One region of the Arthrobacter sp. K410C genome, then DNA from elsewhere that is predicted to be linked to it. Evidence: riboswitches for the same ligand, from Rfam matches in the RefSeq annotation. Region 1 holds a riboswitch; each other region holds the start of a gene.
The links. Region 1 has a riboswitch for cyclic di-AMP ahead of AC5RU7_RS16355 (LysM peptidoglycan-binding domain-containing protein). Riboswitches for the same ligand answer to the same signal wherever they lie in the genome.

Region 1 (10,100 bases):
GACCACCTGCAGTGCCTGGGCGAACAACTCCCCGAAGTACCCGAAGCGGGTTTTGGAGCCGGCGATCGCATCCACGTCCGGCTCAATGTGGTCCACCACCAGCGTCCCCTGGTGATAGGCAGCGGCGCGTCCGCCGGCCCTGCGGACCAGCGGTTCAAAGCCGTTGTCACGGCAGGCACGGGCCGCTGCTTCAAACCCCGGCAGGCGGGTGTCCCGCTGTCCGAACGCCACGGTGGGGGCGGGACGGTAGAGCCGAAGGGTGGGGCCGATCTGCCCCGACCTGGCCTGTGCCAGGAGCTCCAGCCCGAATCCCAGGTCCCGCCCCGCTCCCAGCGAAACTTCCTGCCGCACCACAGTCAGCGTGCGCGTTTCCTGAACGGGGTGGTGCATGGTGCCGGGCTCCCTTATGGTCATCTCGCAGTTCCTGGTTGAACTGCCGGCGGACAGGCCAACCCTAGGTTACGCCGTCGCCCCCCCACGACGTTTAAAGGCCACGGCGTCCGCCCACAGGCCCGGCAGCAATCCGGCCACCACCAAGTCCCACGGATCGGCAGCCGGTCAGGTACGGCGCAGTGTCAAAATCTGTTCGGCCCGCCCGAAGGGGCCCTGCCGGTCATGCAGGACCGTGGACGTCAGGCCGATCCCGTCCCCGCCGAAGGACACCGCGTTGTCCAGCCCCAGCCACTCCCCTTCGGGCCGCCGGTACATGTGGATCTGCAGGTCCAGGTTGGGGAAGGCGTAGCTGTCCTTGCCGGGAGGCACCCGGGCGGCGATCCCGTTGGCGGTGTCCACCAGGCCCATCAGGCGGGCCAGATCGGTACTGTCCTCCCGGTCCGTCAGCGGGTGGTCGGTGCGGAGCCACACCTTGCCGGCGCCCGGCCGGTGCCCTTCGGCAACGCGCATCTCGAGGGACCGGATGTAGCCGCCGGGCCAGACAGCCGAACCGTCGTAGGGCTTGCAGTCGTCCGGGCCCGGAATGGCCGCATCCTCGACGGCGGCGACGGCAGCAGTGTCGCTGGTGATCATCCGCCAAGCGGTTGCCCGGATTGCTGTCCGGCCCGCAGCCACCAACTCTGCCTGCAGCAGTTCGATGGTCTTCCCTGGCCTCAGCGTAGAGGTCTCGATCTGGAATTCCCCGCCCGGGATCAGTCCCAGGATCTCGTAGCTGAGCCGGGCCATCCGCATGTCCGCCCGCGGCTGGTGGCGTTCAAGGGCTTCGGCCAGCAGGCCGGAGGCAGGCGCCATGTGTTGTTCGTGGGCGTTCCAGGCCCCCTGCGCATGGATGGTGGAGCGGAAGTGGCCGCCGCCCAGGACCTGGTAGTAGGCGTTGCCTTCAGCAAGCTCTTGGAACTCTTCAGTCAACGCTGGCCTTTCGCAGAGAACTTCAGTGAATTGCCACTAACTCTAACCGCTCGCGCCGGAACGGCAGCAGCGGTCCGGCGCGAAATGCTGGGCCAGCGAAATGTTTGAGACTGGATGATGCCAGCGGACTAGACTCAGGAACTGGTCCTGTCAGCGACCTCGAAAAGAGGTATTCCATGCGCGTCATCAGCTACAACCTCCGCAAACACAAAGCCAGCGGCGAGCTTCTTGCCCTGGCCAGGAACCATGACGTCGATGCCCTCTGCCTCCAGGAGGTGGATGCCACGGACCTCCCCGAAACCCTGGGGCCGCTGCATCTGGCGCATGTCACGAAGGGAAACCGCTTGGGCCTCGCCGTCTACTACCGCACCAGCCGCTTCACCGCACTGGACACCCAATCCTTCGCCCTGAAGAAGTCGATGCACGACAGGGTCCTGGCTCCGGCGCACGAACGGCTGATTGGGGTGCGCGTGATGGACAACGACACCCAGCATGAACTGGTGATCGGCTCGTTCCACGCGGCGCCGCTGACCGCCTCCAATTCGCTCCGGCGCAAGCAGATCCACGCTGCCCATGCCGAACTGCTCAGCATGGGAAAAGGCCTGATGACGCTGATGGTGGGCGATTTCAACTACCCGTTCTTCACCAAGAACCTGGACATCCACATGAAGAACTCCGGGTATGCCCTCTCCCTCAGCAACCGGCGCACCTACACCAGGTACAAGGTATTCAAGGGCCACTTCGACTTTGCCACGTCCCTGGGCCTGGACATCCAGAACGTAGAGACGCTGCCGCGCGGCAACTCGGACCACCTGCCCATCCTGGTCACGGCGGAATACGGTCCGGACTACTAGCAAGCGCCGCCGGGATACGGGCCGGCGCCAGCAAGCCGTCGCCTCAGGTCCGGCCAGGCGGCAGCGAAGCCGGGGTGCAGTTCCTTCCGCTCCACCTCGTCAAGGGGGACCCACAGCAGTTCGATGCTCTCGGGATCGCTGATCACCGGGTCGAACGGCTCCCGCACCAGCACCACCACCGTGGTGTAGGACCAGTAGCCCAGGTCCAGGAGGGAAGTGAACAGCACGTCAACACCCTCCGGCGGAACCGCCGCCTCCTCCTGGGCTTCCCGCAGCGCGCCGGCCACGGGCTCCTCGCCCTGGTGGAGCGCTCCACCCGGCAACCCCCACGTTCCGCCGTTATGGCTCCAGACCGCGCGGTGCTGCAGCAGCACCCCCCTGGGCGGATCGAACGCAAGAACGCCGGCCGCACCGAAACGCCCCCAAAAGCGTCCGCGGTCCCCCTCCACCCAGGCGTCGCCCGGATCCCGGGGACCGGTGCGGAGGGGCGGGGTGGTGGACGCTGCGGAAGCCAGAGAATGATCCATCAGCCCAGTCTGACAGGTACATCATGCCCGGGCCCAGCACACGCCGGGCGTCAGTTGCCGTGCGGGCGTTCGACGGCGAAATCACCGCCGGGATACATGATGGTTTCGTGCCCGTCATCAAAGCGGACCAGGTAAGGCGGGGTTCCGTCCTGTCCCCGCACCTCCAGGATCACCCCGTGGCGGTCCGTGGATCCAACATGCCGGCCGTGGACGATAATGCGGTCGCCCTGCGCTGCCTCCATGGCAATCACCTCCCAGCCCCCAGATTACGACTCTCACGGGAACCGGAACAGGCCCAGCGTGGCAGGATTTCCCTATGCCGCTGAACATCGTCCTGGTTGCCGATACCCACATCCCCAAGCGGGCCAGAGACCTGCCCGCCCCGGTGTGGGCCGCCGTCGAAAGCGCAGACGTGGTCTTCCACGCCGGTGACTGGGTGCAGGCCGGGGTCCTGGACAAATTCCAGGAACGCAGCCGGTACCTGGTGGGCGTCTACGGGAACAATGACGGGCCGGACCTGCGCGCCCGCCTCCCTGAAACCGCGCACATCACCCTGGACGGCATCCGGTTTGCCATGGTCCATGAGACCGGGCAGGCCAAGGGGCGGGAGCTGCGGTGCGAGGCGCTCTATCCGGACACGGACGTCCTGGTCTTCGGGCACAGCCACATCCCCTGGGACACCACGTCCCCGGCAGGCCTGCGGCTGCTCAACCCCGGCTCGCCCACGGACCGCCGGCGCCAGCCCGCCTGCACATACATGACAGCAAAGGTCGACGGCGGCCGGCTGGCGGAGGTGCGCCTGGTGGAGGTGGCGCGGGAGTAGTTCCGGGTTGGCAGGTGGCCGCCGGTTGCCTAGGCTGGGACGGTAAGCATACTTAGCTTCTTGGAATCCACCCAGCAGGAGGACCGCCATGACAGACCAGTACACTTTCCGGAATCCGGTCACCGCCTACGAGCACATTTCCCCGCCGGAGCAGCACCAGCCCGAGCCGGGACTGGACGCGGAGCTGACGCCCAAGGCGGACCTCGGTGAGGAAACTTACCGCGGCACGGGACGGCTGGAAGGCCGGAAGGCAATCGTCACCGGTGCGGATTCGGGTATCGGTGCCGCCGCGGCCATCGCGTTCGCCAGGGAGGGGGCCGACGTCGTCATGTCGTACCTGCCGCAGGAGGAGGAGGACGCTGCCAGGATTGCGGGCATTATCGAAGCCGCGGGACGCAAAGCCGTGAAGGTTCCCGGGGACCTCAAGGACCCGTCTGTCTGCCGTGACGTGGTGGATACCGCGGTGGCCGTCCTGGGTGGTGTGGACATCCTGGTCAACAACGCCGGAAAGCAGGTGGCCCAGGAGGACCTCGCGGACATCACGGACGAGCAGTTTGACCACACGCTGAAGACCAATGTCTACGCCATGTTCTGGCTGACCAAGGCAGCCCTTCCGCACATGCCCGCGGGGTCCACCATCATCAACACCACCTCGGTGCAGGCCTACAACCCCTCCCCGACGCTGGTGGACTACGCCACCACCAAAGCCAGCATCAACAACTTCACCAAAGGCCTGGCCCAGCAGCTCGCTCCCAAGGGGATCCGTGTCAATGCCGTGGCGCCGGGACCCATCTGGACTCCGTTGCAGGTCAGCAGCGGCCAGCCCAAGGAGGAGCTGCCGGAGTTCGGGCAGTCCACTCCGCTGGGCCGCGCCGGCCAGCCCGCAGAACTCGCGCCGGCGTATGTTTTCCTGGCCTCGCCCGAGTCCAGTTTTGTGCTGGGCGAGACGCTGAACGTCAACGGCGGCAGCCCCACCCCGTAGTTCTTATGCCTGGTCCTGCCCGGCGAGCAGTTCATCGGTGGCTTCGTCGGGCTGGCCGTCGAAGAACTGTGCAAGAACGGTCTTGAACACCGTTTCGCCGGGCGCCGCGCGGAGGAACAGCGTCATGGACGACTGCAGCTTGCGGGCGTCAATGCCGCCCAGAATATCCTCGGCCGTGCGCCCGGCGTGGTTGGTCAGGGCCTGTGCGCACTCCAGCAGGCGCGGACCCAGCACGTCGTGCTCAAGGTATCCCCGGGCCTCGTCCAGTGACCTGATGGCATACTTCCGCGAGGTGGCGCTCTGCCCCAGCCCGGCGATCTGCGGAAAGACGAACCACATCCAGTGGCCGCTCTTGCTGCCCAGCTGCAATTCGGACAAGGCCTGCTCATATGTCCCGCCGCTGTCCTGTGCAGCGACGAAGCGTTCAAGGTCATAGGGATCGTTCATGGATGTCTCCTTGTCGGGGGGTGTTGGGACCGGGCGGGAAGCCGGCGCCTGGCGGCTGCCCAAGTACTGCTGCAGCCTGGCGCAGGCTGGTGTGCGGGTCCTGGGCCCACCGCGCCAGCACCACATCGGCGCGCTGCCTGTCGCGCTCCGGCAGCCCGGCAAGCAGCGGCGCCACCACATCGGCCACGAGGGGGCCTTCCAGTTCCGCTGTAGAAGCGGAGCGGAGGAACCCTTCGATCCGGGTCAGGTCCGAGTGGCGGAGCCATCCGGCCTTGGCTTGGAGCAGCACCACGGCAGCCAGCCGCCGCTCGAAGACCGGCCTTGCGCCAGGGTTGGGCCGGCCCCAGAGGACTGAGGCCAGCTGGACCGTGGCATCGTGGTCCAGGGCTTTGAATTTCCGCAGCGCATCACGGACGGTTCCCCGGACAGCGCCCACGGAGGCTCCGTAGGAGGCGAGGACCCCGCCCAGCCGGGTGGCGACGTCGTCCGCGCGGTACCAGGAGCCCTCGTTCTGCAGCGTACGGTCGATGAATTCCGCCGCCGCGGCAACGATGTCCGGCCCCGCTGTCACTGCCGGCCTGCCGCGGCGTGGTTGATGCAGAACGCGGTCCATGGCCGGGCTTCCAGCCTGCCCTCGGCAATGGCTTCGCCGCAGACGGCGCAGGTGCCATAGGTTCCGGCGTCCAGCCGGGCGAGGGCGGCCTCCACCTGGTCCAGGCCGGCGGCGCTCTGCTTCAGGAGTGCGGCCGCCTGGGACAGCTCGAAAGCGATCGTGGCGCCCTCGGGATCGTGTTCGTCATCGACGTTTGAATTGAGCCGTGCCGAACTGGCCGAGGCGATGTCCGCGCGAAGGTCCGGAAGCAGTGCAGCCTTCCGCTTCCGCTCCTCCTCGAGCAGCACCCGGAACCGCTCAAAATCTGGCATGGAGAAAGCCTAGCGCGCCTCTCAGTACCAGTTCCTGGCTACGGAGTGGTCCCACGCCGCGCAGGGTGTACGGTAGCGGTCCCGGATATACCCGAGCCCCCACTCAATCTGCGTACGGTAGCTGGTAAGCCAGTCGCTGCCGGCGCTTCCCAGCTTGCCGGGCGGCAGGGCCTGCGGAATCCCATAGGCCCCGGAGTAGGGGTTGGTGGCGGTGGTCAGCCAGTTGGATTCCTTGGTCCAGAGCTGGGCGAGGCACAGGAACTGGTCCTGGCCCCAGCCGTAGGCTGCAAGGCGGCCGGAGGCGTAGCTCTTGGCCGCAGCGGGATCGTTGACTGCGCCGCCTGGAACGGAGGGCACGACGACGGCGGGCGGGCCGGGGATTGCAGGCGCCGGGGCAACGGGGGCGGGGTTCGCCGGGGCCGGGTTCACGGGAGCAGGATTTACCGGGGCCGGATTTAGCGGCGCGGGATTCGCTGGCACCGGCGCTGCCGGGACCGGGTTTGCCGGAGCGGGAGGTCTTTGAGCACCGGCAAGGGCAGCATCTGCAGCTGCCTGCCGGCGGGCCTGCTCCTCGGCAGCCGCTCGCTTGGCAGCCTGCGCCGCCTCATAGGCTGCAAGCGCCGCCTGGCCTTGCCGGTATTCGCCCTCGAGCGCCGCCGTCGTGCCCTTGAGGGACGCCAGCTGCGCGGTCAACTCTCCGCTGCGCCGCTGCTCTTCGGCGACCTGCCGGGCCACCGCGTCCTGGGCGGAACGGGCAGTGTCCAGCTTGGCCTTCGCCTCCCCGGACAGGCGTTCGCGCTCCGCCCTGGCGGTCTTTTCCTGCTCCGCCAGCGCAGCGGTGGCTTTGCCGGCGGCCTCCGCCCGGCTGACCAAATCCGCGGTCTTGGCTCCCACCACCTCAACGACGTTGAGCCCGTGGATGCTGTTGTTCTCCAAAGCTTCCAGTGCCACAAAGAATCCCATGGTGGTTCCGCCGGTCTTGTACGATCTGGCGGCCAGCGCACCAACGGCCTGTTGATGCCGCTGCAACTCCGCGTCCGCCTGGGCAGCCTGGCCTGCAAGGGCATCCACCCTGGCCGTTGCGGACTGCAGGGCGGCATCCGCCAGTGCATAGTCGGCTGCGGATGCCACGGCGGCCGTCCCGAGCGCTTCGGACTCGGACCGCAGGCCTTGAAGCAGGCCTGTGATGTTCTCGATCTCGGCCGCCTTCCCGGCTTCAGACTGCTGCGCCTTCTGAACGTCTTCCCACGATGGGTACCCGCCCGGCGGAGCCTCATCCGCGGCCGCCGGAGGCAGGGCAGCGGGGCCGGCCAGGGCAAGTGCCAGCAGCCCTCCCAGCAGCGGGGGCTTGAACATGCTTCCGATCAGGCGCATAGCTCCGAAGCTTAGCGGGTTTCAACACTAGGTTGAGGGTTGGGCGACCTCCCGCCGCTACCTTAATAAGTTTGTGACATAAATAACAGGCGACGCCAGCCGCAAAATATCACGCGAGGTCAGAAAGGTGTGCTAGTACCTCCAGACGTTTGCTTAATTTGATAGAAGCGCCTCGTATGTTACCCAAACGTGACAATTGCTCCGGGGCCGGGTTATGGTCTTCAGGTGTCCCTCCCAATCGGGACATTCCCATCAGTATGCCGAGCCCTGCCACTGACCCGGGATTCAATCGCTTTCCAGCTGGCAGGGACGGGGGAACCAAGTTTCCACGGCCGTTACGGCCTTGGGGTTAAGTCGATAGCGCCTCCGTCCATTGTGGGCGGTTGCCTTCGGCCGGGTATCTCCAACCCGAACCCGACAGCTCACCCCGCAGGCATGGGAGAGGCGATCACACGTGTCAAAAAATTTCCCTACCGCCCGTCACCGCGCAACTCCGGCCCGCTCAATCGCGCTCCAGGGCTTGGCTGCTTCCGCAAAGTCCCAGGCACGGACGCTCAGCCGTCCGATGCTCGCAGTTGCCGCTGCGTCCGGCATTGCGTTCGGTGTTGGAGCTCCCGCCCATGCAGGCGTGACCGGCCCGGATACCACCGAAACCGCTAGCGTCCAGGCGTCCAGCGCTCCGGCAGCCGCAGTGGCTGCCCCCGCTGCCGCAGCCCCTGCCGCCGGCAACGTCTACACCGTGGTTTCCGGAGACACCCTGGGCGCCATCTCGGCCGCTCACGGCGTCAGCCTGAACGATGTGCTGGCCGCCAACGGCCTGGACATCTCCACCATCATCTACCCCGGTGACCAGATCACCATTCCGGGCGCCGGCTACGTGGCACCTGCCGCTGCTCCTGCCCAGGCCGCACCTGCCCTGGCGAACACCGGCTCCACCATGAACTATGCCTCCGCGGCCGTTGCCCCGGCTCCGGCTCCGGCCCCGGCCCCCGCACCTGCCGCGACCGGCACCGGCACGGGTGCAGCCATCCTGGCTTCCGCCTACGGCCAGTTGGGCGTGCAGCAGGACTGCACCGCCATGGTGGAGAAGGCCCTCCGCTCCGTCGGCAAGTCCGTCGGTGACCTGGCTCCCGGCCAGTTCTACCAGTACGGCACCACCGTGGGCACCCCCGCCCCCGGCGACCTGGTGATCACTGCAGGCCACGTGGGCGTGTACGCCGGCGACGGCCAGGTTGTCAGCGGCGGCGTGGACGGCTACAAGACCGAAGTCCACTCCATCAGCTGGCTCGGCGGAGCTTCCTTCGTCCGGGTAGCGTAGTTACCCCGCGCAACTGAAGCAGCCGCACCAAGAGCTGCGCACATAAGGGCGGCAGCCGGGAAGACCCCGGCTGCCGCCCTTGCCGTGTTAACGTGTTGCCACCGGGACCCCCCGCCACTTTGCGGCGCAGCCTGTCACGTGCCGCAGAACGTCATGTACTTGCCGAAATCTTCCGGCGCGCCTTCGGCGTAGCGTTCCAGCCCGGGTCGCTCTTCGTAAGGGGAGCCCACTGCTTCAAGGAGCCTGGTAAGCGGCTCCAGGTCGCCGCCGGTGGCCGCAGCGAGCGCCTCTTCCACCAGATGGTTGCGCGGAATGTACACGGGATTCACCCGGTCCATCCGGTCCGCATCCGGCTTCATGGACCGCCAGCGCCCGGCCCAGGCGTCGAATGCTGCCAGGTCCATGACCATGCCCCGGACAGGCCTTTCATTTCCGCGCGCTGCTTCGCCCAGGTTGCGGAAGAACCGCGTGTAGTCCACCGGGCCGTCCTTCAGGATCGCAACCACCCCGTCCACCAGTTCGGATGCCGCTTCGGCCTCAGGGCTTCCGGCGGGGCTGGCGGGCAGGCCCAGCTTGGTCCTCATCCCGTCGAACCAAGCATCGCTGTACTGCCTGCGGAATTCGCCCAGCGCCTCCACGGCGGGAGCGACGGCCTGCTCCTGGTCCTCGTTGATCAGCGGAAGGATCGACTCGGCGAGGCGCGCCAGGTTCCATTCGGCAATAACAGGCTGGTTGGCGTAGGCGTACCGCCCGCCCACATCGATGGAACTGTAGACGGCGGCGGGATTGAAGTCGTCCATGAACGCACAGGGCCCATAGTCGATGGTCTCGCCGGAAATGGTCATGTTGTCCGTGTTCATCACGCCGTGGACGAATCCCACCAGCATCCATTGCGCCACCAGCGCGGCCTGGGCCGACACCACCGCCCGGAAAAGCGCAAGGTACGGATTCTCAGCTTCCGCGGCGGCGGGGTAATGCCGGCTGATGGCGTGGTCCGCCAGGCGGCGCAGCAGCTCCAGGTTGTCCGTGGCCCGCGCATACTGGAAACTCCCCACCCGCAGGTGGCTGCTGGCCACCCGAGCCAGGACTGCCCCGGGCAGCATCTCGTCCCGGCGCACCAGGCGTCCGGTGCCGACGACGGCGAGAGACCTGGTGGTGGGAATCCCCAGCGCGTGCATTGCCTCACTGACGAGGTATTCCCGGAGCATGGGCCCGACGACGGCACGCCCGTCACCTGCCCGCGCAAATGGTGTGCGGCCCGAGCCTTTGAGGTGGATATCGCGCAGGCGGCCGTTGGCGTCCAGGATCTCGCCAAGCAGGAGGGCCCGCCCGTCCCCCAAGAGGGGTGAGTATCCGCCGAACTGGTGCCCGGCGTAGGCCTGGGCCACCGGCGCTGCCCCCTCCGGCACGTGGTTGCCCAGCAGCAACCGCACCCCCTCCGCGCTGCGCAGGTAGCGGGCATCAAGCCCGAGCTCTTCCGCGAGGGCGT
Region 2 (10,100 bases), on a different contig from region 1:
GGAAATCAGCATGAGCGTTGTCACGGTATCCGGCACGTGGTTGATGACGGAGAGCATGCGGAGGGCGGAGGCGGCATACAGGCCGTCCTCCAGCTTCGGCGTGGGTGCCTTGTCCCCCAGCTCCGAGCACACCCAGGTGCAGGTCTGGCGCGTGCGCAGGGCGCTGGAGCAGAGGATGAAGTCCGGGACGATGTTGTGCTTGAGCAGCCAGCGCCCGGCCAGTGGCGCCTCCCGGTGGCCGCGCTCCTCCAGCGGCCGCTCGTGGTCGGGCACACCGCCGGGCCAGTCCGCCTTGGCATGGCGCATGATCACAAGGCGGCGAAGATGGTGCTCACTCATGCCCCAAGCTTAACGAACCAGCACCCGCCCCAAACGGGGACGGGTGCTGGTTGGAAGACCTGGGGTCAGATCGAGTATTCAGGAGCGGCCCAGACCACTACTTCCGGGTGCTCGTAGAATCGGTAGCCCTGGCCGCGGACGGTGCGGACCGTGTTGGCGAGGCGGCCCAGCTTGGAGCGGAGGCGGCGGATGTGGACGTCGATGGTGCGCTCGTTGGGCACTTCCTCGGCGTTCCGCCACAGGCCTTCGAGCAGTTCGTCGCGGCCCACGGTGCGGGTGCCGTTTTCCACCAGGTAGTTGAGGAGCTCGAACTCCTTGAACGTCAGGTTGAGCGATTCGCCGTCGAGGTGGACTTCGCGGCGGGCAAGATCGATCAGGACACCGGACGGGCGCGGCTCCTGCGGCTGCTGCGGACGGGGCGTCTCGGTGCGCTGGCGGGAGTTCACCGTGGGGTCGCCGAAGGTGGAACGGACGACGTCGAGCGCCGAACCGGGGGTGCCCGCGGGGGCAACGGCAACGGCTGCATAGCTTTCGGCGCCGGTTACCAGGGACTGGGCGTAGGCGCGGATTTCCTGCGCAAGCTTGGCGATGGAGGTGCCGGCAGCCGCAGCGGTTTCCTCGTCGATGCCCATGTACAGGACGAACCCGCGGGCAACATTGTCATTGGCCACCGGGCGGACGGCGTTGGGTCCTGCCACCACGGGCGTGGGTGCCGTTACAGGAGCGGAGTCAGCCGTGGGAACGGCGCGGAGCTGCCCGTAGGAGTTGGGGTTGTAGCCCTGCGGCGCGTAGCCCTGGGCTGGGAAGCTGCTTCCGGAAGACGGCGAAATTGACGGGCGCGGACCAAATCCGGGGCGGAGGCCGGAGGGCTGGCCTGCCTTGGCGGCGTTACGGACAGAGATGTGGACGTATCCGGATGCAACAGACATGGATTGCTTACCTCAATGTGAATGGCCGCCATCGCGGCTCGAATGCTGGGTTTTCCCGCAATGCGAACTGGGGAGGGGCGCCCGACGCTGGGCTGGGGGGCGAATGCCTAAGAACTTCGATGGGTGGAGAAGGTCAGGCGTGCATTCGACAACAGCGCATGTCGGCAGCAGCTGATGTGCTGGGCCAATATTCTGCGGCTGCAGGTGCTGTTGAGTTCTTGTTCACATTGGAAGTGTGCAGCGTAACAATGGCAACTTGCAAGTAACAATGGATCGAATCGTCCGCATTGTGAGACGAAATGCTCTATTGTGGCGCAGATCACGATTCTGGCGGAAGCCAAAGAATAACATTCGTTATCCGATTTGCCCCCACAAAAGGGGCGGTTGGCAGAATATACTTCGCGAAAAGCGCCGCCACGAAGTTCTTTATTCAAGTGAGTGCGAATTGCCAAAATCGCCCCCTACTGACGCGGCGCGTGTCCAGCGGCGCGCGGAGCAAGGGAAGAAATTTTCCCGCCAGACCCGCGTTGATCGGCCCCGAGGCGCAGGATCACCTCCGCTCCCTGCACCTGGCCTTCGCGTCCGGGCCGAATACCTCCCGGCCGCGAGCGCCGTATGTACGGTCGACTGGACTGTGACCACTGGATGCGATGCTCTCAAATTCGACGGCTTGAACTGCCGCGCAGGGTCCGCCCGTCCACACCGGAGGTCCAGGCGCTGTTACTCATGGCAATGTTTGGGTGAAGAGGCCAGGCCTCGGCCGCGGAGGGAACCAGCGGATGGGGCTTGTCCAAATGGCAATGAATAGCCCGGCCGACGAAGGAAGGTCACGTTCGCATCACAGCCGGGCCAGACCCATAGCCCTCCACCCGCCCATGTGGGCCGACTGGCACAAGTCGACGCGCCGTCATCGTGATGTCCGTTACCTAAATGTGACTTAAGCCCTGAACTCCTGTAGCGTCGATTGGGTACGGTTCCCGTTCGGGCCGTATATCCGGATGACGCCAAGCTCTGCCACTTCCCGGATTCCGCTTGATCGAAGGCAGAGGCGGGGGACCCACCGTCCCGGGCACTGACTTGCCCTTGGGGTTAAGCCAGCACGTGATATTTCCGTGCGGCCGGATGCCCTCATCCGAACCCGACAGCTAACTCCGCAGGTGTGAGAGGCGATTCATCATGTTTACATTCCCGGCTAAACCGCGCCCGAAACAGGGTTCAGACAGCGATTCCCAGCGTCCGGAAGGCAAGAAGTTCACCCTCGGCAAGCGTGCCGCGGTCCTCGCAACGTCCGGTGCGCTGCTGGTTGGCCTCGGCGCCGCCGGCCAGGCGACAAATGCTTTTATTCCGGCGGCGTCCACCACAAGCACCACGGCGGCGGACTCCGATGCGCAGATGAGCATCGAAAAGAGCGAGATCCGGTCCAACCCGGCCGAGTCTCCCGCCCCCGCCGAAATCAACGTTGTTCCCCAGGCCGCCGAGCCTGCCGCCGCACCCGCGCCGGAGCCCGTCCCCGCGGCTGAGCCTGCTCCGGCACCCGAGCCCGCACCCGCACCGGAGCCCGCTCCGGCACCTGCACCCGAGCCGGCTCCCGTCGTCGCGGTCAATGACCCGGCAGGCGCGCAGGCCTACGCCGCCGGCCAGCTTGGTTCCTACGGCTGGGCCCAGGACCAGATGCAGTGCCTGGTGACGCTCTGGACCAAGGAATCCGACTGGACCACCACGGCCACCAACCCCAGCAGCGGCGCCTACGGCATCGTGCAGTCCCTGCCCGCCGAGAAGATGGCCAGCGCCGGTGCGGACTACCTCACCAACTACCGCACACAGATCAACTGGGGCCTGAACTACATCAAGGAGCGCTACCAGTCCCCCTGTGGCGCGCTGAACTTCCACTACGCCAACAACTGGTACTAAGCCGCTGCAGAATTCCCCGGCCCTTACGCTGTCCGTGCGTCAGGGACGGGGATTTTGGGCTTAAGAGTCCCGTCCCGGGATGTACTGCACTGCCCACCTGTTGCCGTCCGGATCGGCGAAGTAGACGAAGTGGCCCCAGTCCTGCACGTCCACGTCGCTGACGTCCACGCCGTTCTCCTTGAGGTGGCGGTGCGCGGCTTCGATGTCGTTGACCACCAGCTGGAGGTTGGAACCGGTCCCCGGAGGGGCGTCCGTAAGTCCTTCACCAATGCAGATGGAGCAGGCCGAGCCCGGCGGAGTCAGCTGGACGAAGCGGATGGAGTCAGTGGGCCGCTGGTCGAAATCGGCGTTGAAGCCAACCTTGTTGACGTAAAAATCCTTGGCACGGTCCACATCGGACACAGGGACAAACACGAGTTCAAGTTTCCAGTCCATGGGCACAGGCTACGGCTGAGCCCCTGGTCTTGGAAGGCTTGAACCTCAGCCGGCGATGCCGTACAGGCGATCGCCCGCGTCCCCGAGCCCGGGAACAATGTAGGACTTGTCGTTCAACTTCTCGTCGATGGATGCCAGGACAATCGTCACGTTGGCGTCCGCGAGTTCCTCTTCCAGCTTGGCGAGGCCCTCAGGTGCGGCCAGCAGGCAGATGCAGGTGACGTCCGAGGCGCCGCGCTTGAACAAGAACTTGATGGCCTCGCGCAGGGTTCCGCCGGTGGCGAGCATGGGGTCCAGGACGAAGATCTGGCGGTCGGTGAGGTTTTCGGGAAGCCGTTCGGCGTAGGTGATGATGTCCAGGGTTTCTTCATCCCGGGCCATGCCGAGGAACCCCACTTCGGCGGTGGGGACGAGCTTGGTCATGCCCTCGAGCATGCCCAGGCCGGCGCGCAGGATGGGTACCACCAGCGGGGTGGGCTTGGTGAATGCGGTTCCCACGGTGCTGCTGACGGGCGTTTCAATGGTGACGGGTTCGGTGCGGACTTCGCGGGTCGCCTCGTAGGCGAGGAGGGTCACCAGCTCTTCGGTCAACTGCCGGAACACCGGGGACGGGGTGTTTTTGTCCCTCAGGACGGTGAGCTTATGGGCGACGAGCGGGTGGTCCACAACGAGAGTTCGCATGCGTCAAAACTATCACCCGGCGTTGTCCTTCCCGTGCCCGCCGGGGCCGTCGTGATGCAGGGCATCAACCACCACATCCCGCACCACTGGATGCTCGAAATCGGGTGCCGGGCCCACGTGCTCCCGCCGCCTGATCATGTGGAACAGCCGGTGGGCAAGTATGACCATCAGCACCCACGCGAGGCCCAGCAGCCAGCCGGCCATCACGTCCGTGAGCCAGTGGTGCCCCAGGTATACCCGGCTCAATCCCATCGCGATGATGAAGATCACGCCCGTTGTGATGGCGGTGATGCGGACCCACAGCTTGAAGAAGTGCAGGCACAGGATATAGAGCAGCACGCCGATCACCACGGTGGTGTTCAGGGTATGGCCACTTGGAAAGGACGGCGTGGTTTCATACGGTGGCACGGCCTCCGTATGTTCGGGACGGGTCCGGCCCACCAGGCGCTTGCCGATCGTGGTTGCCGTGGTGGACACCGCGGCTGCACCGCCAACCAGGATCAGCGGCCGCCAGGACCGGCTCAGGAACGTGAGCCAGGCGGTGAGGATGCTCGCGAGGATGGGCATCCCGACCCCGCCACCGATGTTTGTGAATGCGGTGACGAAGGCGTCCGTTTCGGGGTTCCGCAGTGACTGCGAATAGTCGAGTGCAGGAATATCGAGGCTGGCCAGGCCTTCCTCATCCACCACGTCCGAGTACACCTCGGCGCCCAGCAGCGCCATGGCAAGCACAAGGGTTCCACCGATGATCAGGGTCAGCCACAGGGCGGCATATGGTTTGAACCATCTGTCCACGCGGTCACGGACGGTGCTCATTTGTGCCTCCCGGGGCTGGTCGTCACGGGCTCAGGGTATCCTTCGAAACTATCATTGAGCCATGGTCTCCACTGGAAAACACGACACGTGGATGGGTCTTGCCCTTGCGGAGGCCCGCCGCGCCCTTGCAACAGAGGATGTGCCAATCGGCGCCGTGGTGCTGGGGCCCGACGGCGCGGTGCTGGGTTCCGGACGCAACCAGCGGGAGGAGCTTGGGGACCCCACGGCACACGCCGAGGTGGTGGCCATCCGCCAGGCAGCGGAGCGGCTGCGCGAGCTTGCGGCCCGCGACGGCGGGAAGGCCGACGGCTGGCGGTTGTCCGACTGCACGTTGGTGGTCACCCTTGAACCGTGCGCCATGTGTGCCGGCGCTATCGTCCTCGCCCGGATTCCCAGGGTTGTCTTCGGTGCCTGGGACGAGAAGGCGGGCGCCGCGGGATCGGTGTTCGACGTCCTCCGCGAGCGCCGGCTCAACCACTGGGTGGAGGTTTACTCCGGGGTGCGGGAAGCCGAATGCGCGGAACTGCTCCGTGATTTCTTCGCCGGACACCGCAGCCGTCTGTAGCGGGAAGTCCTACTCCGCCGCCTCCCCGGGCTCCAACGCCTCCAGTACGACTCTTGCCGTCTGGTCCCACCCCGGCAGCCGGTCACGGGCCGCCAGCGCGGCCGCCCGCCATTCGTCCCTCGTTGCCTGGTCCCGCAGCCAGTGGCGCAGGACGCCGGCGAGCCTCGCGGGGTTCTCCCGGTCCCCCGGCACAAGCGGTACGGCCGCGCCGGGAAGCCGGGCGCCGCCGTCGTCCTTCACCAACCGTGCCAGCCCGAGCGCTTCCTCTGCACCTGTCCCCTGCCGCACCACCACCGGGATTCCCCGTGCCAGTGACTCGGTGACCACCATGCCGAATGCCTCCACACGGGACACCAGCAGGCTGAGGTCCGCGGCGTCCCACGCATTTTCCAGGGCATCGCCCAGGAGCTCGCCAGTGATCCTGAGCCGGTCGTCCAGCCCGCTGGCAGCGACGGCGGCCCGCACCTCCGCCGCGTAATCCGGGTCCGCCTGGTCAGACCCCACCATGGCTGCACTCCACTCAAGATCCTTGATTAGGGCGAGGGCTTCCACGGTCAGCAACTGGTCCTTGTTGGGCAGGTGGGCCGCCACGACAATGAGGCGTGGCGGGCGGTATCCGGATGCCACCGGTGCGGGATCGACGCCGGGGAGGGCGACACGGATCCCGGCCAGCCCATGGCGCTCCTGCAGGATGGCCGCCGTGCTGGTGCTGGTGGAAATGATTCCGGAGGCTGCCCGCATGGCCCGCGCCTCACGTTCCACCGGGCCAGGATCAGCCGTCACATCAACTGTCATGTGCGCCAGGACCCAGGCTTGCCGCCCGGCCTTGGCTGCATACTCCAGTTCGTCCGGGACGCCGACGGCGACGAGCCCGTCCACGATATCCACAGCAGGCTCCTGCTCCGCCTCCGGACCCCAGGCGCCGATAATGCCGCCGAACCGGCGCCGGTCCTTGGCCGAGGGTTCCGGCCAGGCGCCTTCAACGGGCACCACCTCGACGTCGGCCCCGAGCTCCGTCATCCCGCGGACCAGCTTGGCGTTGTACGCATTGCCTCCGGAGTGGTGGTGGATGTTGCCGGGAACCAGCAGGCGGATACGGCGCATGGTTCTAGGCTGTCAGGTCCAGCGAGTAGGTGGCCCAGGCGTCCGGGTTTTCGCGCAAGGTGACGTCGATGCCTTGCAGGTGCCGGCCGTCGTCGTGGTTTTCGATTTTTCCCGCGACTTCCTGCGCGATGTACTGCGCCAACGCCTCGGTGGTGCTGAGCCTGCCCGCAAAGTCAGGGTGCTCGTCGAGGTTGCGGTAGTTCAGTCCCGCCAGCACCTCCTCGATGAAGGTTCCGGCGGCGCCGATGTCCAGGACGATCGCGTCATCGTTCAACGAATGACGGCGGAAGGCAACCTCCGCGACGAAGGTTGCCCCGTGCAGGGCCTGCGCCGGGCCGAAGGCTTCGCGGGGGAGGCTGTGGGCGATCATGAAGTGGCGGCGGACTGTCAGGCTGAACATGCATTACCTCTGGTCTGTGGGATGGGTGGGGGCTGGCTGCTGCGGTTCTACGTTGTGTTGCGGGTACTCGATGACGTGGCACAGGGCGTCGATGGTGCCGTGGGCGAGGCCCTGCACCACCTCGGGCAGTTCCTGGAATGGCGACGACCCGGTGAGGAACGCATCGAACACCGGATCTTTCAGGAGGGACACCGCAAGCTCCAGGCGGTCCGCGTTGGTGCGCCGGTGGCGCCGGGCGCGGGCCACGACGCCCACCTGGCTGGCCCTGATGGACAGGCGCCTCGCGTGGAAGTCTTCGCCGAGCGGCAGGGTGACCTCGCGGTTGGCGTACCAGGACATCTCGATGACGTCCCCCTCATCGCCGGCCAGCTGCAGGCTTCTTTCCAGGCCTTCCTGTGAGGCGGAGCAGTGGAAGACGATGTCGCAGTCTGCCAGCGCGTCATCCGGGTGGGCGAAGTCGACGCCCAGCGCGTCTGCCAGGGTTTTCCGGCCTGGGTCCAGGTCAACCAGTTGGAGGCGGGACAGCGGGAAGGTGCGCAGGAGGGTGGCCACCATGCCGCCAACCAGCCCTGCGCCGACCACCGCCACCCGGTCCCCCAGCCGCGGTCCGGCCTCCCACAGCGCGTTGACAGCAGTCTCCACGGTTCCCGTGAGGACTGCGCGCCGGGTGGGCACGTTATCCGGGATCCGGGTCAGCTCCGAGACCGGCACCACGTAACGGTCCTGGTGGGGGTTAAGGCAGAAGACCCGCTGGCCCTTCCATTCCTCCGGCCCCTCCTCCACCACGCCCACCGACAGATAGCCGTACTTCACGGGCCCCGGGAACTGCCCCTCCTGGTGGGGTGCCCGCATCTCCTGGGCCACTCTTGGCGGGACAGCGCCTCTGTGGACCACCATCTCCGTGCCTTTGCTGATGCCGGAGTAGAGGGCACACACCAGGGCTTCGCCGGGAGCCGGAGCCGGGAGCTCCTCAGGCAGGAGCTCCCCGTGTTCCCGGGCGGTGGTCCAATAGGCGGTGGCGTGGACGGAATCATGCGCATTAGTCATCTTGCTGATGAATCTAGCCGGACAGCCGCGGGCGGGGAAAGTCCGACGTCGGGTGGCGGCGCTGTGCGACTGTCCAGGCGCGCGGTGGTACGGCGGGCGGGGCACGCGGCATTTGTCGTCAGCCGGACAGATACGCGACAACCGCATCCTCAAGGAGGCTTCGTTTCCTTGGGAGGACTCCCGGTGGAAGAATTTCGGGCGGCAGGATTCCCGCGGGCCATTGTGGTGGGTCCCAGTCGGGCTGTTCGCTGGGGTAGTAGCGGCCGGTGGGTGAGGTCCAGCCGGGTGGTTCGGTTTCTGTTGCTTTCGTTGGTGTCCAGCCGCTGTTGTGCTTGAGCCGGTGGTGCTTTGGGCAGAGTTGCGCCAGGTTGCTGATGCCGGTTGTTCCGCCGTGTTGCCAGGCCGTGAGGTGGTCGGCTTCGTTGTCCAGGGCGCTGTTGTTGCAGCCGGGGAAGGTGCATTTGCCGTCCCGGAGGGTCAGGGCTTGTCGCGTGGCTTTGGTGATCCGGTAGCTGGTGCGGCCGACTTCGAGGGGTGCACCGTCGCGCGGGTCAACCAGGACGCGGGTGAAGGAGTCGGCTCCGTCGGCGAGGAGTTTGCGGGCCATCGACGCCGGGATCGGGCCGTACCCCTCCAGGATGGCTGGTTCGTCCGTTTGGCCGAACAGGGCGAGCACGGGGACGGTGACGATGACGTCCGCCCGCGGGGTCGGAATCTTCCCGCCCTCCGGATCGCCGAGAAACGCGCTGGTTGCGGGATCGCCAAGGCTGTTGTCTCCATGCTCGCCGGCGCTGCTCGCCTGCATGGACGCCGCTGCCAGGGCGTCGGGGATGCCAAGGTCCGCAGCCGGCTCGTCGGACCCATCGAGCGCGGCAAGCCCGATGAAACCTTCGGGGAGTTGTTGGACACCTTCACCGTGGTCATGGGAGGCCCGCCCGGGGGTACGGACGCCGGTGCGGCAGGCGCCCGCGCCGTTGCTATCCGGGATCCTGTCGTCCGCCCCGCTGGCCCCCGCGGGGCGGCCATCCGCCGTGGCGGTGGTGCCGGTGCTTAGGAGGCGGCGGGTGAACTCGTCAGCTCTGATCTGAGTAAGGGTTCGGGTTTCGTTGGGGCCTTGCAGGCCGCGGGCGATGGCCGTGGTTTTGTTCCAGGCCGCCAACGCGGAGTCGGCCGGGAGGTAGGCCGAGATCCAGGCCATGCCGTCCCGGTCAGGGGTGAATTCGACCCGCCGGTCCGCAACACCCTTGGCGTGCCGTTTTTCGATCGACTCCGGATGATGCCGCTCCCGCCAGGCCCGCACCTTCGACCTCAACCGTGAAGGAACCAGCTGCCCAGCCGGACAGCCCCGCGCAGGATTCGGAGCATCCGGGTCCAGGAAGTGGTCCGCCAGCACCACAGCGCTGGCATGGTCCAGGTTCTCGGTTTCATCGGCGATGATCCTGGCGTGCTGCCACGACAACGCCCCGGCTGACAAAGACTTGTACACCGACGGCAGGGAGCATACCCGCCGCGACTGCGCCAAAAACGCGGCGGCGGCACCAGAGGAGATGGTGAGAACCCCGGCGATCTCCTCCACCGTGGAGACTTCACTGAAGGTCCGCTCCCACACCCGTGCGTCCGGTGGGAGCATGGCCTCTTGCAGGTCGAAGGCCTCGGCCGAGTCCCGGGCTTTCAGTGCAGCGTTCTGGGCTTCCAGCGCCGACTCCAGCTCCAGTCGCGCCAACCGAAGCCGATACAACCGCCCCATGACATCCACCACGGATCCGTCGGCATCCCCGTCTGCGGCCGTAGCCTCCAGTTCCTCTTCTTCGAGGAACAGCGCCTGGAGGGCAGCCATGGTGGAACGAATGCCCTGCATCGCTGCCGCCGTGCG
Region 3 (10,100 bases), on a different contig from region 1:
CAGTCCAAGCAGTTCGGCCTCCGCCAGGACGCCGCGGATCAGCGAGCTGAACCGCCGCGCCATCCGGGGCTGGGCCCACTCGGCGCGCTGGAGGACGGCGGCGGTGTCCAGCACGGGAGCCGCTCCATCCTGCGCCGAGGCTTCGGTGGTGAGTTCGTGCAGTATCTCCAGGATGCGCTTGCGGATCACCGGGGCGTCGGGGCGCTGGGGCTCGGCGGACAGCGGCACGATGGTGCTGCCGGAGGCGGTGCGGTGTGCCGCCGGCAGCCCCTGGGCGCCATTGACGGGCTGGCCCACCAGGGACGGGACCCGCTCGCTGGCCAGCCAGGCGTTTACCAGCCACAGCCATTGCTCCTGCCGGGGCAGTCCAAGCCACTCCAGCTCCGGCGGCTGGACCCAGGACGACGAGTCCACATCCAGCCGTATCAGGCCCGCGAGCCCGCACAGCTCCAGCAGCAACCCAACCCGCGCCTGCTCAACGCGGAGCAGATCGGCAAGCCGGCGGGTTTCCCGTACCCCCACCCCGCCGCTGCGCAGCGTCATCAGGGGCTGTTCCCGTACGGCGTGCAGAAGTTCGCCCACCAGCCGCAGCGTTTCGGAAATGGCGCTCATCGCCGCATTCCTCCGCAGCATGGCAGTGGTCCGGCCCAGCTCCGGAACGGGCGGTGTGAGGGCGAAGTCGTCGATGATCACGCCACCGCGCAGGGACAGTCCCACGCTGTGCGGCAGTTCCACGTGTGCCGCATCGAGCGGTACCAGCAGGCCGCGGGCCAGGAGCCAGTCAATCGGCCCGGCGTCGGAACCTTCCGTCGTGACGGAAGCCTTGCGTTGCGCCTGGGGGACGGCACCCATGGCCCAGTTGCGGAACCTGCCGAGCAACGCCGTCGTCCGTTCCGGCGCACCGGCGAGGATGCCCTTCAGCGCCTCGGGGGAGGACGTCCAGTGCTGCAGGGCGAGGGCGGCCTCCATGGGGGTGGTTGCATCCTGGATGGCGGCGCCGCTGTGGTGCAGCTCGGAGACCAGCTGGACCACGCGCTGGGCAAACGCCGGCTGGAGGCGCACCAGTTCCGTGTAGCTCCGGCCAAGGCCGGCCGGGTAGAGTCCCACAACATCCTTGAGGCACCCGACCGGCAGGTAGTAGTGCTGCCTGGTGCCTGCGGCGGACGTCCCGTGCGGCGGGGCCGCCCGGTGTACCAGTGCCAGTTCCTGCAGTCCGGCCAGGATCTGCTCGACGGTGGCCACGGTGGCACCGGAGATCATCTTGCGCAGCCCCGCGGCCGAAGCACTGTGCTCGGTATCCGTGTTGGTGCACAGGTGAAGGGTTTCCAGCACCTGCATCTGTGGCCGGTTGAGCCGTTCAAGGGCCCGTTGGACGCTGACCCGGGAACTTGCGCGGGCAGCGAGGGCGGAGAAATCGGGAACAGCAGGGGAGATCAGGTCCGGCCGCGCGGCGAAAAGCGCACGCAACGAGTCGTCGCTGCGTGACTCCAGATCCTTGCCGAGCGCGCGTATGAGGGACATCAGTCCCAACGTTACCGCTGGTCCGGCTTTCCTGCCCGGCGCCGCCCGGCAACACTGTCCAGGACGAGGAAGAGCATGAGGAGAAACGCTACCGGCAGGCCATACAGTGCCGCGTACGTTACCAATGACGGCGCCACCGACCCGGCAAAAGCGAGGGCCATCACTGCTCCCACGGCCACCAGGGAAAGCACTGCAATGACTGCGGCCGCGATCATGATGGGCCGCCGGTAGCGCGAGGGTGTCATGAATGTAACGCTACAGCGCTCCGGGCACCCGGCGTGAACGCTGTTGCCCGGCCCTGTTGGAAGCGTGAATAGGGCACCGGGCAGGATAACCTTGAAGGATATAGACCAACACGGTTTAGAGCAGCCATACCTTGAACCCGCACAACAATGCGGATGCGGTGGCGGCTGGCCGTGTCTCATGACAGCAGAAGAAGGTTGATTACGTGCCTACCGGCAAGGTCAAGTGGTATGACAAGGACAAGGGCTTCGGGTTCCTGGCAGGCGAGGACGGCCAGGAGGTTTTCCTGCCCAAATCGGCGCTGCCCGAGGGCGTGACGGAGCTCAAGGCCGGCACCCGAGTGGAATTCGGCGTGGCCGACGGACGCAAGGGCGCCCAGGCCCTGGGCCTGCGGGTTCTGGACAAGACGCCGTCCATCGCCAAGGCAAAGCGGCCCGCCGCCCGGGACCTCGCACCGCTGGTCCAGGACCTGGTGAGCGTGCTGGACAATCTGTCCGGCACGCTGTCCAAAGGCAAATACCCGGAAGGCAACAAGGGCAAGGCAATCGCGGCTGCCCTGCGTAAGGTTGCCGACGAGCTGGACGTTTAGCAGCCGATGAGTCCGGAAGCTGAACAGCCGCAGACGCAGGTGCACGACGCTGCAGGTGCCGCGACGGCTCCTGCAGCGGGAACAGCCCCGGCGGTAGCCAGGAACGCGCCAAAGCGCCGGGCAGGCGTGCCGGTATGGCGGACCGGCAAGCCGGACGCCTTCCTTGCCGGTGCCGTCGATACGGCCCGCACCGCGCTGGAGGGCATCACGGCCGCCGGGGACATCGGGCGGCACCTCGCAGCCAAGAGCGAAGGCGACCGTTTGGTCACGCACCTGTTCGAGTCGAAGCTCGCCGGCTACGCCGGCTGGCAATGGTATGCGGTGGTAACCCGTAACTCCCGCTCCAAGGTGGTCACCGTTAGCGAGCTGGGCCTGCTGCCGTCCGAGGATTCGATCCTCGCTCCTGAATGGGTGCCGTGGGCTGAGCGCGTCCGTCCGGAGGACGAGCAGCAGCAGGAACGGGAAGCCTCCGAATCTGAAGAAACCGCACCGGCAGTTTCCGTCGCTGCTGTTGCCGAACCTGACGCCGATGCCGGTTTCACGGAATCCGACGCCGCCGATGCCGATTTCACGGATGATCCTGCCACGCAGGCGACGGCGAACGACGCCGGCAGCGAGTAACTGCTGAACGTCCCCTTGCCGGGATACACAAACGGCGCCGTCCGGGCGAAACCCGGGCGGCGCCGTCGTACTTAAGGAAAGGCTACTTGCGGAGCTCGCCCACCACGTAGTCGATGCTGGCCAGCAGTGCGGAGACGTCGTCAGGCTCGATGGCAACGAACGTGGCAATCCGGAGCTGGTTGCGGCCCAGCTTCCGGTACGGCTCCGTGTCCACGATGCCGTTGGCGCGCAGGACCTTGGCTACGACGGCGGCATCCACTGATTCGTCGAAGTCAATGGTGGCAATGACGTTCGAGCGCTCATCCGGGTTGGCGACAAAGGGGGTGGCGAACTCGGCGGCGTCGGCCCAGCTGTAGATGCGCCCTGCCGAGTCGGCTGTCCGGGCCGCGGCGAAGTCCAGCCCGCCGTTTGAGTTCAGCCACTGCACCTGGGCGTCCAATGTCACCAGGGTGGACAGGGACGGGGTGTTGTACGTCTGGTTGAGGCGTGAGTTGTCAATGGCGGTCTGCAGGTCCAGGAAATCGGGAATCCAGCGGCCGCTTGCCTTGACCCGTGCGGCGCGTTCCAGCGCAGCAGGGGAGAACAGGCCAAGCCACAGTCCGCCGTCGGAGGCAAAGTTCTTCTGCGGGGCAAAGTAGTAGACGTCGCTCTCAGCCACATCGACGTCCAGGCCGCCGGCTGCGGAGGTGGCATCCACCAGCACCAGTGCATCCTCATCCGCGCCTGCCACCCGCTTGACCGGTGCGTACACGCCCGTGGAGGTCTCGTTCTGCGGCCAGGCATACACGTCCACACCGGCCTCTGCCTGCGCCACCGGCCGGGTGCCGGGCTCGGACTTGATGATGGAGGAGGCGTCCAGGAACGGTGCCTTGTTGGTGGCGGCCGCAAACTTGGAACCGAACTCACCGAAGGACAAATGCTGGGCCTTCTGCTCCACCAGGCCGAAGCTGGCAACATCCCAGAACGCCGTGGAACCGCCCACGCCCAGGATAACCTCATATCCTTCCGGGGCGCGGAAGAACTGGCTGAGGCCCTCGCGCACTGAACCGACGAGGTTCTTGACCGGAGCCTGCCGGTGCGAGGTGCCCAGGACGTTCTTCGATGCGGCGGACAGCGCATCAATCTGCTCCTGGCGGACTTTTGAAGGTCCGGCGCCGAACCGCCCGTCCTTGGGGAGGAGATCGGCAGGAATAGTGATGCTTGGTTCGCTCACGGGGGCTCCAATTTCGGCGTGGACGCGCTTAGGTCCGAACGGGTGGATGGTCGCTGGCGCGCAGTCGGCAATGACTGCATCGAAGGCCTTTCCCATTCTGCCTGAACAGCTGATTCGGCGGGAACCGGGACCGTCATAGTCCAGCCACTGAGACGGGTTGCCAGGCGGCTTCCAACTATTCGGACTAAGTCAAAATAGGCTAAGCTAGCCAACGGACTACGTCGCGGTGAACAGCGATACGGTGGGACAACGCAAGGTACTGCGCTCGAGGAGCTGAGCTGGATGACGGATCTGATCGACACTACGGAGATGTACCTTCGGACCATTCTGGAACTGGAAGAAGAGAACATCGTTGCCCTGCGGGCCCGTATCGCGGAACGCCTGCGCCACTCGGGTCCCACGGTGTCCCAGACCATCGGCAGGATGGAGCGCGACGGCCTGGTGGTGGTCTCCGGCGACCGGCACCTGGAGCTCACCGAAGTCGGCCGCAAGCGCGCCACCGAGGTCATGCGCAAGCATCGCCTGGCCGAGCGGCTCCTGGCCGACGTGATCGGGCTGGACTGGGCTTATGTGCACGACGAAGCCTGCCGCTGGGAGCACGTGATGAGCGAGCGGGTGGAGCGGCGCATCTACGAGATGCTGGACCATCCCACCGAATCGCCGTACGGCAATCCGATTCCGGGCCTTGCCGCACTTGGTGGCCAGCCCGCACTTGCCTCCAGCGATACGGTGACGAGCCTCCTGGAAGCCATGAAGTCCTACGGGCCTGCGTCGGAGGTCACGGTCAGCCGGTTGGCAGAGCCCATCCAGGTGGAGCCGGAACTGCTGTCCCAGCTCGATGAGGGAGGCATCCGCCCAGGCGCGGCGGTAACCCTTGAACGTGTGGGCGACTACATCTCGGTCCGCGTGCCCGGCATTGAAGGCGCTCTGGAACTTCCGCCGGAGGTTGCCGCGCACGTGTTCGTTCACGTTCGCTAGGAAGGCCGGACCGCCCGGTGTGACGCCGGTAACGCCAAGATAACGGAATTGTTACCTAGGGCCTTAAGCCCCTATAGTTGAACCAAGCGTTGATACAAAAGCGTTACCTGATCCGGAGCCGAGCTCTGCCAGCGGATCAGGAGCACGAGTCACTAACTGGCAGAGGCGGGGGAACCACAAGCGGCAGCGGGGGACTGCCTTGGGGTGAAGTCCGTCAGCAGCAAGCCTCTTCCAGTGAAGGAATCCCTCAGCGGATATCTCTGTGCCGAAGCTTGCTTACGGCGGGCCGGGTCTTTGAACTCTCTGACCCGAATCCGACAGCTAACTTCGCAGGCTTTCCAGAGAGGAATCCTTCTTGTCCATGCAGACCTCCAGGGGGCGCCGCCGCGCCGCTGGCCCCGCTTCGGCACCGCGCGTCGCCGAAGTCATCCACACGGAGCGCCCCCGCGATCTCCACCGTGATGCGCGGCGCCGTCGGGGTCCGTTCCGGCAAATCACCGAGTTCGCCTCGGCGAGCGGCATCGGCCAGAAGGCCGGCATGGCACTGGCTGCCACCGGCCTGGTGCTCACCGTGACTGTTCCGGCCACCAGCCCGGTCATGGCCACCGACGGGGCGGGCCTTGCGCCTGTTGCGGCCACCGCTGTGACCCCGCAGCCCGCTATCTCCGCCGAAGCCGGAGCGGAGATCGACTTCAGCCGCTCGGCCGTAGTGACCCAGGCGGATCCGGACGGCAAGCTCAAGCAGCTCCTGAGCGCCCAGTCCGCCGGCGCTGTTTCCCGCGCCGCATCCACCGGAAGCCTGGGCGCCCCGCTGGCGTCGCTGACCACAGCCTCGCCCTTCGGTTACCGCGTCAGCCCCATCACGGGTGGTTCCGGCGACTTCCACCGCGGGCAGGACTACGTTGCCCAGTGCGGGACCTCAGTTCTCGCGGCCGCCACCGGCACCGTGACGTTTGTAGGCTGGCACCAGTTCGGCGGCGGCAACCGTGTGGTGATCGACCACGGAAACGGCCTGGAGACCACGTACAACCACCTGTCGTCCTTCAATGTGACTGAGGGCCAGACGGTCTCGCGCGGCGAGGTTGTGGCACTGAGCGGAACCACCGGAGCCTCCACCGGATGCCACCTGCACTTTGAGGTGCAGGTCAACGGCGAAGTAGTGGATCCGACGGGCTGGCTCTAGTCAAATGGTTGCTGACTCTCGAATTGCCGTGACCAGCCGTGACCTGAATGTGACATTCAGTCAAAACTCCTGTACCGTCTAACTCGCGTCAACTTTTCCGAAGTTGACGCTCTTGTGCGGATTGCCTAACTCTGCCACCGCTCAAGGTCCGTTCGCATTTCATCGTCTGGCAGGGGCGGGGGAACCAATTTTGGCCTTCTTCACGGAAGGCCTTGGGGTTAAGTCGCAAAGCTTCCTTGAAGCGGCGCGGCCGGGTGACTCCCATCCGAATCCGACAGCTCACCTCGCAGGCATTGGGAGAGGCTACCTTCGTGTCTTCACGCCATAATTCTGCGCGCCACCGTGCGCAACCGGTCCGTACCAACCCTTTGGACGCCGTGTCCAAAGCTGTTAGTGCCAACGCCGGGACAGTGGGTCGCCAGGCTGCTGTTGTTGCAGCCGCTTCCGGCCTTGTCCTTGCCATGGGTCTGCCGGCCACCGCGGACACCACCGCCGGTGTCTCCGCTTCCACCGAGTCCGGTTCCGCGCAGACAGCACTTGCAGTCACCGCAGCACCTACCGCCACCGTTTCCTTCGAGCGCCCGGTGGTCACCACCGTCGCCGCCCCCGTTGTTGAACGCGTGACCGTGCAGTCAACCTCCGACGACGAGGACGAAACCGCCACTTCCGCCCAGTCAACCGCGGCAGAAAAGGTTGTTGCGACCGCCGCTTCTGCGGCCACCACCGGCCTCGCGGCCATCGCCTACACCGGCATTGGCAGCCCCTACGTCTGGGGTGGCACCAGCCCCACCTCCGGTTGGGATTGCTCGGGCTTCACCCAGTGGGTTTACGCCCAGGCCGGCATCAGCATCCCGCGCGTGAACGCATGGACCGCCATGACCCCCACCTCCACCCCCCAGCCGGGTGACCTGGTGATGCAGAACGGCGGCGCACACGTCGGCATCTACGTCGGCAACGGCATGATGATCAGCGCACTCAACCCCTCCCAGGGCACTCTGCTGCACTCCGTCGCCGCTACCGGCACCTCCTCCTTCTTCACCCTCGCAGGCTAATAGTTCTTGGGGCTTCGGCCCCGGGAACTATTTCTTTGCCCGCACTTTTTCGCTAAACCACCATCCCCGTTCGGGGCGCTCCGACGTACCCCCAAGATGCCGGCGCGTCCAAAACTCTCGGGTTGCCCACAGGCCCCGAGGTAATCGAAAGAGAGAACTGATGACTACTCGTGCTACCGCACGGCACCGTGCCGAGGTCACCAAAACCAGCTCGATCGCCGTCATTGCCAAGGCTGTGGGCGACAACGCCGGCGGCGTAGGTCGCCAGGCCGCCGTGATCGCTGCCGCCTCCGGCTTGGTGCTGACCAGCGGCGTCGCCGCCAACGCTGCCGACGCCAACATCCAGCGGGACTCCGCTCCGGCGTCCGCCCTGGAAGTTGAATCGGCCATCGAAGCTCCCATCTCCGCTGCTTCCACCATCGCCATCACCTACGAGAAGCCTGCCGTGACCACCACGCCGGCGCCCGTGGTCGTGGAAGAGCCGGAGGTTGAGGTAGAGGAAGCCGCGCCGGCGGCCCCTGCCCCGGCTGCCCAGACCGCTCCCGCTCCGAAGGTCACCGCCAAGGTTTCTGCTGCGTCTGCTCCTGCCGCGCCCGCTTCCGCCAGCGGCAAGGGTGCAGCCATCCTGTCCGCCGCCTACGCCCAGCTGGGTGTCATGCAGGACTGCACCATGCTGGTGACCAACTCCCTGGCGGCCGTTGGCATCAACTTCCACGACTGGCCTGCAGGCTACCTGTCACTGGGCCGCACGGTGAGCGCTGCCGAAGCCCAGCCCGGCGACCTGATCTACTACGCTGACGGCGGCGCCGGCATGGCGCACATTGCTGTCTACGCAGGCAACGGCCAGGCGGTCCACGGCGGCTACAACGGCAACCAGACGGTGGTCTTCAGCGCCAACGTTGGCTCCGGCCCGGTTTTCATCCGCGTCAACTAGTCCCCGCGTCCCCGGCCGGCGCCCCCGACGGCCGGCGATGGAGGAAGGACCCCTGCCCACAAAGCAGGGGTCCTTTCCCTTTTAAGGGAAGCAGGCGGGGCCTGCGGCCGGTCCGTGCGGAGGGCTCCAGGAGACGGCCTGCCAGCGGACGGATCAAATGCCTTCCCGAGGGCGATTAGCTGATAGTGCGCTTCTGTGTTTACTCTTGTGGTGTCGATCCATAGCCCGGACATGCCGAGGGCAGCCGGCCCTCGTGCCCCTGACGGGTGCGGCCGTGAAGAGGTACGTGCATGCGCACTCTCGTTCTGAATGCTGGATATGAACCGCTGGCGGTTGTCACTTTCCGCCGGGCGCTGGTGCTTGTGCTCACGGGCAAGGCGAGCGTGGTGGCCGAAGGGGACGACCCCGTGGTGGGTCCACAGGAAATACTGGGCCGTCCCTCGGTGATCCTCCTCAACCGCTACATCCGCCCGCGCTACAACCAGGCCACCGCCGTCAGCCGGCGGGGTGTGCTGAGACGGGACGGGCACAAGTGTGCCTACTGCGGCAAGGCTGCGCACACGATCGACCATGTCCACCCAAAATCACGCGGCGGAGCCGACTCCTGGGAAAACCTCGTGGCTGCCTGCCTCCGCTGCAACAACGCCAAGGGTGACCATACGCCCGCGGAAATGGGCTGGAAACTGCGCATCGTTCCGGAGCCTCCGCGCGGCACCATCTGGCAGATCAAGGAGCTGGAGAAGCCCACCCCCGCGTGGGACCCCTTCCTGCTGCCCGAGCGCGCTGCCTGAGCGGTCCTTCCCTGTTTGTGCGTCCCTGCCTGCCGCTGGCTAGGCTGGAACGGTGCAAGAGCCAATGCCGCATTTCGATGCCCTGATCCTCGCCGGAGGCCGGTCCTCCCGGCTGGGCGGAGTACCGAAACAGCACCTGCTTTTCCGCGGTGCCACCTTGCTGGAACGATCCCTTGATGCGGCGTCCGGTGCCCGCCGGACTGTGGTGGTCGGTCCCGATCCTGGGCGCCTGCCGGAGGGCGTTTTGTCCTGCCGGGAGCAGCCAGAGTTTGCAGGCCCCGCCGCCGCCATTGCTGCCGGGCTGGAGGTGCTGTCAAGGGCTGGCAGCGAAGCGGAGTACACGCTGGTGCTGGCCTGCGACATGCCGTTGGTGTCGGACGCCGTGGCCCGGCTCTCCTCTGCGCTGGCAGCGGAACTGGCTGGCGGCGGTGCCGGCAGGCCCGACGTGGTTATGGCCGCATCTGACGATGGCACTCCCCAAGGCAGAGCCCAGCCGCTGGCGGGTTTTTACCGCACGGCCGGGCTAAAAAAAGCCGTGCACGAGCTCGCCGCCAGGGGAGCCTTAATCAACGGCTCTGTCCGCTCCCTCCTTGCTAGTCTGGACGTGCAGCTTGTCACCGTATCCGCCGCCTCAACAGCTGATGTGGATACGTGGGACGATGCTGCCGCGCTAGGGATTTTCCGCCGGCCACCAGGACGATGACCAGGGCCGGCGCAGCCGCAGTTAACTTGGGAGGCAGTTCGTGAAAAGCCAGGAAGAGACGCTGGAGGAATGGTGCAGGTCACTGCTCCAGGCCTATGAACTCGAAGACGTCCAGGTGGATGTCAATGCCATTCTCTCGCTCGCCGGAGTGGCTGCCCACTCCGTGGTGCGCCCGGCCGCCCCGCTGACCACTTTCATTGCAGGCTACGCCGCCGGCCTCGCCTCAGGGGCAGGCCGGGCAACAGACGCCGCCTCCATGGACTCGGCCCTCG

Region 2: it holds a riboswitch for cyclic di-AMP, as region 1 does, so the genes downstream of both, AC5RU7_RS09620 (aggregation-promoting factor C-terminal-like domain-containing protein) here and AC5RU7_RS16355 (LysM peptidoglycan-binding domain-containing protein) in region 1, are expected to answer to the same signal.
Region 3: it holds a riboswitch for cyclic di-AMP, as region 1 does, so the genes downstream of both, AC5RU7_RS14460 (M23 family metallopeptidase) here and AC5RU7_RS16355 (LysM peptidoglycan-binding domain-containing protein) in region 1, are expected to answer to the same signal.

The regions. Positions count from the first base shown of each region.
Region 1 is NZ_JBNHFJ010000013.1:30,385-40,484, reverse strand. It holds gene AC5RU7_RS16410 (lipoate--protein ligase family protein) at 1-414, opposite strand, end outside; gene AC5RU7_RS16405 (thioesterase family protein) at 559-1,362, opposite strand; gene AC5RU7_RS16400 (endonuclease/exonuclease/phosphatase family protein) at 1,539-2,216, shown strand; gene AC5RU7_RS16395 (NUDIX domain-containing protein) at 2,213-2,743, opposite strand; gene AC5RU7_RS16390 (DUF1918 domain-containing protein) at 2,794-2,985, opposite strand; gene AC5RU7_RS16385 (metallophosphoesterase family protein) at 3,060-3,566, shown strand; gene AC5RU7_RS16380 (glucose 1-dehydrogenase) at 3,655-4,548, shown strand; gene AC5RU7_RS16375 (DUF1810 domain-containing protein) at 4,552-4,995, opposite strand; gene AC5RU7_RS16370 (DNA alkylation repair protein) at 4,979-5,566, opposite strand; gene AC5RU7_RS16365 (TraR/DksA family transcriptional regulator) at 5,563-5,919, opposite strand; gene AC5RU7_RS16360 (aggregation-promoting factor C-terminal-like domain-containing protein) at 5,941-7,293, opposite strand; cyclic di-AMP (ydaO/yuaA leader) riboswitch at 7,574-7,744, shown strand; gene AC5RU7_RS16355 (LysM peptidoglycan-binding domain-containing protein) at 7,748-8,611, shown strand; gene AC5RU7_RS16350 (protein adenylyltransferase SelO) at 8,746-10,100, opposite strand, start outside.
Region 2 is NZ_JBNHFJ010000005.1:31,342-41,441, forward strand. It holds gene AC5RU7_RS09610 (SixA phosphatase family protein) at 1-339, opposite strand, end outside; gene AC5RU7_RS09615 (winged helix-turn-helix domain-containing protein) at 405-1,268, opposite strand; cyclic di-AMP (ydaO/yuaA leader) riboswitch at 2,280-2,439, shown strand; gene AC5RU7_RS09620 (aggregation-promoting factor C-terminal-like domain-containing protein) at 2,445-3,179, shown strand; gene AC5RU7_RS09625 (glyoxalase superfamily protein) at 3,240-3,614, opposite strand; gene upp (uracil phosphoribosyltransferase) at 3,660-4,295, opposite strand; gene AC5RU7_RS09635 (phosphatase PAP2 family protein) at 4,308-5,111, opposite strand; gene tadA (tRNA adenosine(34) deaminase TadA) at 5,173-5,676, shown strand; gene AC5RU7_RS09645 (glycosyltransferase family 4 protein) at 5,686-6,780, opposite strand; gene AC5RU7_RS09650 (6-pyruvoyl trahydropterin synthase family protein) at 6,785-7,180, opposite strand; gene AC5RU7_RS09655 (zinc-dependent alcohol dehydrogenase) at 7,184-8,227, opposite strand; gene AC5RU7_RS09660 (HNH endonuclease signature motif containing protein) at 8,346-10,100, opposite strand, start outside.
Region 3 is NZ_JBNHFJ010000010.1:19,948-30,047, forward strand. It holds gene AC5RU7_RS14430 (helicase-associated domain-containing protein) at 1-1,521, opposite strand, end outside; gene AC5RU7_RS14435 (hypothetical protein) at 1,533-1,766, opposite strand; gene AC5RU7_RS14440 (cold-shock protein) at 1,970-2,353, shown strand; gene AC5RU7_RS14445 (DUF3027 domain-containing protein) at 2,360-2,974, shown strand; gene serC (phosphoserine transaminase) at 3,057-4,187, opposite strand; gene AC5RU7_RS14455 (iron-dependent transcriptional repressor DtxR) at 4,470-5,165, shown strand; cyclic di-AMP (ydaO/yuaA leader) riboswitch at 5,297-5,516, shown strand; gene AC5RU7_RS14460 (M23 family metallopeptidase) at 5,527-6,348, shown strand; cyclic di-AMP (ydaO/yuaA leader) riboswitch at 6,477-6,655, shown strand; gene AC5RU7_RS14465 (C40 family peptidase) at 6,726-7,400, shown strand; gene AC5RU7_RS14470 (NlpC/P60 family protein) at 7,561-8,334, shown strand; gene AC5RU7_RS14475 (HNH endonuclease) at 8,625-9,125, shown strand; gene mobA (molybdenum cofactor guanylyltransferase) at 9,178-9,828, shown strand; gene AC5RU7_RS14485 (DUF6457 domain-containing protein) at 9,869-10,100, shown strand, end outside.